One region of the Paraburkholderia sp. J10-1 genome, then DNA from elsewhere that is predicted to be linked to it. Evidence: riboswitches for the same ligand, from Rfam matches in the RefSeq annotation. Region 1 holds a riboswitch; the other holds the start of a gene.
What was found. Region 1 has a riboswitch for manganese ahead of U5A65_RS37260 (sodium:calcium antiporter). Riboswitches for the same ligand answer to the same signal wherever they lie in the genome.
Positions count from the first base shown of each region.

Region 2: linked by a shared signal. The riboswitch ahead of U5A65_RS19800 (TMEM165/GDT1 family protein) and the one ahead of U5A65_RS37260 (sodium:calcium antiporter) in region 1 are both predicted to bind manganese.

Region 1 covers NZ_CAJMYW010000025.1:21,643-25,851, forward strand. The annotation lists gene U5A65_RS37255 (HPP family protein) at 315-1,403, shown strand; gene U5A65_RS37260 (sodium:calcium antiporter) at 1,421-2,419, opposite strand; yybP-ykoY riboswitch at 2,493-2,699, opposite strand; gene U5A65_RS37265 (porin) at 2,762-3,934, opposite strand.
Region 2 covers NZ_CAJMYW010000006.1:49,657-53,865, forward strand. The annotation lists gene guaD (guanine deaminase) at 134-1,441, shown strand; yybP-ykoY riboswitch at 1,488-1,643, shown strand; gene U5A65_RS19800 (TMEM165/GDT1 family protein) at 1,736-2,308, shown strand; gene U5A65_RS19805 (DUF4136 domain-containing protein) at 2,314-3,000, opposite strand; gene U5A65_RS19810 (hypothetical protein) at 3,565-4,209, opposite strand, start outside.

The DNA.
Region 1 (4,209 bases):
CGCCCGCCGATCAGAAACGCTGCAATGAAAAGCAGAATGCCAATCATCGCAACGGTCGCCAGATGGTGAACAAGCATGGCAGTCCAAAGTAATTCAAAGCCATCGATTGCCCTGTCCGAAAGGCTGGCACTCGGGGCGGCGGCACTGACTAGGCAGCCCGCAAGCCCTCTGAGGTTAGCGCAAAGGCACACTGAGCGACGTGGCGGCTCCAAACATGCATACAGAATGAATTATATATGCGCTCAGAAATATCAATTGTTGATATTCGGCGGGCGTCGGTATTCTGGCTGACATACCGACCAGCAAGCCCCGCTATGACCCGCGCCACGCTCACCGAATGGCTGACGAGTTTCGTGCCCAACCCGGCGGCGCCGCCGTGGGGCGAACGCGTGCGGCGCTGCGGCGGGGCGATGATCGGCATCGCGTTCGCTGGGCTCGCAACCCATTTGATATTCGGCGCGGCGGGCGATATTCCGTTGCTCGTGGCGCCCATGGGCGCCTCCGCGGTGCTGCTCTTCGGCGCGTCGGACAGCCCGCTGGCGCAGCCGTGGTCGATTCTTGGCGGCAACTTCGTCTCCGCGCTGGTGGGCGTGGCGTGCGCGCAATGGATCGCGTCGCCCATCGCGGCGGCTTCCGTCGCCGTGGCGCTCGCGATCTGCGCGATGTTCCTGTGCCGCTGCGTACATCCGCCTTCAGGCGCGGTCGCGCTCACGGCCGTGCTCGGCGGTCCCGCTGTGCACGCACTCGGCTTTCACTTCGTGCTTGCGCCGATCGCGTTCCAGTCCTTCGCCTTGCTGAGCGCTGCGCTCGCCTTCCACGCGCTGACCGGACACCGCTATCCGCGCGCCGCGTTTCGTGCTCCGCAGCAAGCCGCTGCCATGCCGCTTGCTGCGCTCTCGCAACATCGATTGCAGCCGCTGAACGTTCCGCAAAAGTCGTTCGAACAACTAACTTGTGAGGAAATCATGTCGATTGGCTGTCCCGCTGTGCCCGCAACAATGGGGGCGCGGGCGGCGCACGACATGTTCCGCCGCCACGGCGCTTCGACGCTGCCCGTGGTCGACGCCATGGACCGCGTGGTTGGCGTCGTCACGCATCACGCGCTCGGCGATCTCGTGCAGGCGGCCGGCATCGAGCGATTCTGGAATGCACTGCGCCGCGCGGTGCTGCGCGAGTCGGCGCGCGTGGAGGAAACGGTCGAGGCGGTGATGGCGGCCGGCGTGCACGCGGTCCATCGGGCCACGCCGCTCGCGCATCTGGTGCCGATCTTCATCGAGCACGCCTATCACGACATTCCCGTCATGGACGACGCGAGGCGGCTCGTTGGCGTGGTCAGGCATTCGGACATGATCCGCTGGCTTCATCACCATGCGGGCGCCGCCCAGGCCGCCGCTGCGGCCTGAGGTAGCTCAGAACCGCGTCAAACCACGAACAGCAACGCCGCGAACACCACATAGAGCCAGCCGACATGCGTGAGCTGACGGCTGCGCACCTTTGGCGCACGAAACGCCCACTGCAGAAACAGAATGGCGACCATGGTCGTCACGGCCGCAAGAATCGAAGGCGTGCCGAGATGCCACGGCGTGAAGAAGAGGCCGAACGCCGTGGGAATCGTGGCCTGAATCATCATCGCGCCGCTGATGTTCGCAAGCGCGAGGCGCTCCTTGCCCTGACGCACCCAGATGATCGCGTTCATGATCTCGGGCAGTTCGGTTGCGATCGGGCTGAACAACACGGCGGTCAACTGCGGGCTCAGGCCGAGCCACGGCCCCACGGCGCTGATCTGCTGCACAAACAGATGCGAGGCCGCGAAGATCACCGCGAGCGCACCGAGCGTCTGCAGCAGAATCCACACCATGGCCGGATTCTCGTCGTGTGGGCGCAGCTTGAGCGGCTCGAGATCGCCTTCCACTTCGCCGCTGTCTTCGGCGGACAGCTCCTTCCAGCAGTAGAACGCGTAGGCCGCGAGAAACGCGATGCCCAGCAGCGGCTTGAAGCTGAACAGCACGAGCCCGAGCGCGATCTTCGCGACGAAGATCGCAAGGAACCAGAGCTGGTCGCGGCGCAGGCGGCGCGTATTTACATCGACGGTGGTAGCGCGCTCGCGGCCCACGCGTTTCGCGGTGGCGAGCAGTGCGACGCCCACTACGGCATAGGCGATCGTGCTGAGCGCGAGCGGCCCGCCAATCGCGGCGCCTACGCCAATTTCCTTGTGTGCGGGGTCCCCACCGAAAGCGACCGCAACGAGCGTGACCACGCTCTCGGGCAACGCCGTGCCGAACGCGGCGAGGATCGTGCCGGTGGCGGTCTGCGTGACCTTGAGCTTTTGACCGAGCCACTCGACGCTATTGACGAAGGTCTCGCAGGACAAGTAGATGATGCCGGCCGAGGCAACGAGCAGGGCGAACGTCAAGATCATGACGAACGCTCCGTGGCGCAAATGAGAAGGTGATGCGGGGCGAGACGAGTCATTGTTATTGCCGTATTGTGCGAGCCGGGCACCGAAACCATGACGCTTCCCTTCGCCCGGCCCGGGTGAAAGGGAAAACGTCATAGGTCTCGTCAGGCCGCGCTTTGCAGCGATTCGCTGCAGTCACTCGCAATACGGCTGCCGACGCCATGGTGCAGGGGCACCAATTATGTTGACGGCGGCGCAACGCCCAGGTTGGCGTTGCAGACTACTCCCCTAAGACAGGGGGCGATTATAGCCGAAGTTCATGGCGGCGAGCGATTTTCCGGCGCACTCGCCGCTCGATGCGAATTAGAACTTGTGACGCAGGCCGACCATCGCCATGGCCTGCTTGTCGTTGGTCGCATCGTTGCCGAAGTCGCCGAACGAGGCGACCGCGTTGACGAGTTCGCCCGTCCCCGCATCGATCGTCTTGCCCGAAGCCTTCTGGTAGCCCGCGAGCACGTAGATGTCGGTGCGTTTGGAGAGGAAATAGTCGCCGCCGAGGCTGAACTGGTTGTAGCTCGCGTCTACGCCGTTGCCGTGACCCTTCGTGTAGTTGTAGCCGAAGCCCACGAGCGCGACCGGCGTGACCTGATAGTTGATGAAGGCCTGGCCCGTGTTGAACTTCGTGTTGCTGTTCGCGCCGGCCGCGCTCTGATAGTTCGCGTACTCAACGTTGCTGTACGCGAGACCTGCCGTTACCGGCCCGTACGTGTAGTCGCCGGCTGCACGAATGATCTGCAGCGAGTTCGCGGAGACGAAGCCGCCCGTAATGGCGGTGGAATCCACGTTCACATCGGTGTTCGGATTCAGGCCGTCGAACGTCGCGGCCGTGCCGCCGTTGCTGTTGGCCTTGAAGTAGCCCGCGCCGAAGCCGAACGGACCATGGTTGTAAGCGGCCGCCACGGCCCATGTCTGTCCCGCGCCGGTGCTGCCGGGCTGGCCGCCGAACGCGTACATCGCGCTCATTTGCAGGCCGCCGAAGTTAGGGCTCGCGTACTTGATCGAGTTGCTGGTGCGGTAGCTGTTGTCGTAGTTGTCCATGTCGCCCGGCGTGGCGAACGCGGACCCGAATGCGCCGTCGTTGGTGAGCGGCTGCAGCAAGTCGATGAGCGGATCGTACTGGCGGCCGAGCGTGACAGCGCCGGCGGTGTTCGAATTCAGGCCGACCATCGCCGTGCGGCCGAAGAGTCGACCACCCTGGTTCTGCTTGCCGTTGTCGATATTGAAGCCGCTTTCGAGCTTGAAGATCGCCGAAAGGCCGTTGCCGAGATCCTCAGTGCCGCGCAGGCCCCAGAGGTTAGGCGACAGGTTGCCGGACATCATCTGGAACGTGCCGCCCGAGCCGTTCTTGCCTTGCTGGTTGCCGAACCAGGCAACGGAGGTGTCGAGCGAGCCGTAGAGCGTCACGCTGCTTTGCGCGTGGGCGATGGAGGCGAAGGTTGCCAGCGTAAAGGCGGCGGCGAGAGCGGTTTTTTTCATTGAATGATCTTCGTTGATGAGTGGCGTAGGTGAGAGTGAATTCGCGGCGCGCGAAGGCACGTGAAGACACGATGCGGGCCGGCGCCCCGAAATTCAGCGGCGATTATGCGTATCGCCCTGCATGGACGAATTTGAAAAACGGAAAGACTGAGTTTCAGAAAGCGCATGAGCGCCAATGCACCGTCAGTTCGGCATCACAAGGCCGTGGCGTGTACCGGCGTTGTTTTTTCGCGGCAAGTTTATGTGATTGATAAGAGTTCCTAAATAAATATCGA
Region 2 (4,209 bases), on a different contig from region 1:
GCTGTCACACGAATCCGGTCCAGCGCGCGAGCGCCGGACCGTGGGCCCTCTCGCGCCTCGTTTTCAGGAGCGGCGCGCGACATGCGGGGCATGCATTGGACGAATACCTGAATTTATCGGAGACGAAGTTCCCATGACTCAATCGGCTTACCGCGCAAAACTGTTGACGTTCACCGGCGATCCCGCGCAATCGTCCGACGCCGCGGTCTTCAACGAAGACGGCGTCGTGATCGTCGAAGACGGCCACGTGCTCGCCTCGGGCGCGTGGTCCGCGCTCACGTCGCGCGTGAGCGAAGGCGCAACAGTCCATGACCTGCGCGACAAGCTGATCGTGCCGGGCTTCATCGACACGCACATCCACTATCCGCAGACGGACATGATCGCGTCGCCCGCGCCGGGCCTCCTGCCGTGGCTGGACACCTACACGTTCCCGACCGAGCGCGGCTTCGAAAACGAAGCGGTGGCGCAGGACACGGCGCGCTTTTTCGTCGATGAACTGCTCGCCTGCGGCACGACCACGGCGCTCGTGTATTGCACCGTGCACAAGCAGTCCGCCGATGCGCTCTTCACCGCGAGCGAAGCGAAGAACCTGCGCATGGTCGCGGGCAAGGTGCTGATGGACCGCCATTGCCCCGAGTTCCTGCGCGATACGCCGCAAACGGGCTACGACGACAGCGCCGAGCTGATCGAGCGCTGGCACAACCGCGGGCGCCAGATGTACGCGCTCACGCCGCGCTTTGCGCCCACCTCGACCGAAGCGCAGCTCGAAGCGTGCGGCGCGCTCGCGAAGGCGCACGGCGACATCTTCATCCAGAGCCATGTGGCTGAAAACCCGGATGAGGTGAAGTGGGTCAAGGAACTGTTCCCGGGTCATCGCAGCTACCTCGATGTGTACGATCACTACGGACTCCTGCGCAAGCGCGCGGTGTACGGCCACTGCATCTGGCTCGACGACGAAGACCGCCGCCGCATGGCGGACACCGGCACGGTTGCCGCGCACTGCCCGACCTCGAACCTGTTCCTCGGCAGCGGACTGTTCGACTTCGACAAGGCGGGCGCATCGTCGATGCCCGTGACGCTCGCCACCGACGTGGGCGGCGGCACCTCGTTCTCGATGCTGCAAACCATGAACGAGGCGCACAAGGTCGCGCGCATGGGCGGCCACCATCTCACGGCCACGCGCATGTTCTGGCTCGCGACAGCGGGCGCGGCCCACGCGCTCGATCTCGCCGACAAGATCGGCACGCTCGCGCCCGGCAGCGAAGCGGACTTCGTCGTGCTCGATGCGCAGTCCACGCCGCTGCTCGCGCGGCGTACGGCGCGCGCCGAATCGCTGGAAGAATTGCTGTTCGCGCTCGCCCTGCTCGGCGACGACCGCGCCGTGTTCGAGACGTACGCGGCGGGCAAACGCGTGCACAGCCGCGACGGCGCGCACCGCTGAAAGCCCCGCCCGGCGCGGGTTGCAGGGAAAACCTGCATGGTATAATCCGCGCCTCATTGGGGAGTAGCCGCCTCCGAATCGCGCCACAGTGCCGCAGCGCCGGTCTCAAGACCCCGCGCTTGCCGCGCGCGAATTCGCGGGGGCGTCCGTCAACAGACTTGGCCTGCGCGGCCATGGCGGACGCAGCCTTTATCCCGGGCCTGGCGAGACCGATGACCCATGACCGCCGCAACAGGGCCCGGCGGTGCGTGGGTCGTCGCTCGCACACACCACGGCCCGAGGATCCACCACAACGTGAACCAAGCTTTTCTGGTTTCCACCGGAGCCGTCGCGCTCGCCGAAATTGGCGACAAGACACAGCTGCTCTCGCTCGTGCTCGCGGCGCGCTACCGCAAACCCGTGCCGATCATTCTCGGCGTGCTCGTCGCCACGCTCGTCAACCACTCGGGCGCGGGCGCGCTCGGCACGTGGCTCGGCGCGCTCGTCACGCCCGGTGTGATGCGCTGGGCGCTCGCCGCCTCGTTTGTCGCCATGGGGCTGTGGATTCTCGTGCCGGACAAGCTCGAAGAAGGCGAAGCGAGCGTGAACCGCTCGCAGCTTGGCGTATTCGGCGCGACGGTCGTGACCTTCTTTCTCGCCGAGATGGGCGACAAGACGCAGATCGCCACCGTCGCGCTCGCCGCGCGCTTTCACGACTTCTTCGGCGTGGTGGCCGGCACGACGCTCGGCATGATGATCGCGAACGTGCCTGCAATCCTGCTCGGCGACCGCTTCGCCCACAAGCTGCCGACGAAGCTCGTGCATGCGATTGCGGCGGTGCTGTTCGTCGTGCTCGGCGTGCTCGCGATTCTGGGCGTGGGGTTCTGACGTGCCTATTTGGCGGGTGCGGCTGCGGCACCCTGCGCCGCTGCAGGCGAGGCCGCACTGGTCTCGTTCGGTGCACCGCCGCCCTTGCCTAGCGGAATCTTGACCTCCGTCACGGTGCCGTTAGCTAGAGGGAAATTCCCCAGCGCGCTCTGCACGAGAAAGGGCATCACGCGCACGAGCGACGGATCGTCGCCGGAAGTGCGCGCAGTCACGTTGTAGACCTCCTTGCCGCTCGCCCTTTCGGTGATGCGAATGCCGAGCGCATGCGAATACACCGGATAGGTCTGGTTCACGTAGGCGGGCTGATACGGTCCCCACGCGCCCCACGGGTTCCAGGGGCCCCAGTACGGGCCCGGCCAGGGGTTGTAGAACACGGGCTGCGCAACCGTCACCGTGTCGGTGCGGCTGCCGTAAGCGAGCCCCACGAGGTAGTGCGCCTGCGGTTCGGCCACGAGGCGGAACGCATGCGTCGCGAGCCCGTTGGCGACGAACTGCTCGTAGGTGCTCTGCTCGATGCTCTGGCTCTGCTCGGCGCTGCGTGTGAACGCAAAGGTGCGCGTGGCGTCGCTGCCGCCGTCCCATGCGGAGAAAGCGGTCACCTGGCTCGTCACGTAAGTCGTGCAGCCGGAGAGCGTGAGTGCGAGCGCCGCCAGCATCAGTAGGGCGCGGCGGGTCCATCGGTCGTGCATCATGGTCTTCTCGTCTTCATTCAGTTGGAAAGGTGCAGTCGTGGGGGCCGCTCTCTCCGATACAAATTCAACGACCTGTATACGTTTCCCTTTAGGGTCAGGGAGATGCATTCATTTTCTGTCCAATAATCTGCGGCCAGAAGTGGGACTTCACCGCCATACAAATCAAGAACTTACGACACCATTCGGAATACGTATCTAGAGCGCAGCGATCATGCTTCGTCGCCAATTTAACAATTCGAGAGTCACAGACATACAGTATTCTTATACAGAACGACCTTGGCCCAGAAAGCCGCTCCGTTTGAAACTGGAAAAATCCGGCATGATGTTGCCCCCCGTCGGGAGGTCATGCCGTAAAGAAGGGCTGGCCGGTCCACTCTGTTGTCAAAGCCGTGTCTGCCGGGCGGTCTTGCCATTGTATGCGCCGCGTCCGACTAACCAACGAGCGAATTAGAAAGAGCGGCCCGCGCCCGTCCAAGCAAGGCCGCAAGTTACTCATTCAGGCGAGAAGCACACCATAGCATTCTCTCTCACTTTGAAGAGATACCAATTGCCTATGGAGAAGCTCTAAATGGGACATGCAAACAAATCGTCAAAAGAAACTGTGCCCACCATATGCGTCGCATAGCACGAGAGGCGAAGGGTCGCAACGCCAGTGGGCACGATTACGCGCCCCCCAATCTGCGCATACCCGCCGGTGGAAGCGCTATAGGTACCCAGATTCAAATCTCCGACGATCAAACCTGCTTGTGTAATCAACTGGACTCGAATCGACGCATACCCAGTCTGTCCCGCCTGAACTACTGCAGCAACATTCACCCATCCGGCAACAAGAATCGCCTCACCAGCGCGTGCAGCCACATCCTGGCTGGCCGAACATCCGGAATTGCCATTGGTCAACGAGAGCGTCAGACAGCTAGTGCCACTATGTGCACCAATAGTCGAAATCGCTACACTGTTACCCGTCGAGCCGTTAAGCGTCCAGCCGTCTAGTGTACCGCTTTCAAAGCTACCGTTATAAAGCAAACTATTTCCAGCATATGGGTTGGCGAGTCCCGGCTGTTGATTGGAGCCAGTATCTGCATCACCACGAACGGAGACATTTTGCGGAACTCCGCTTTCCACTACTGCTATCGAAGTGTTATAGCGGTTATAGGCTGCGATAAGGCCAACGAAGTAGAGCGACACTCCCCCGTTAAGACCAATGAAATA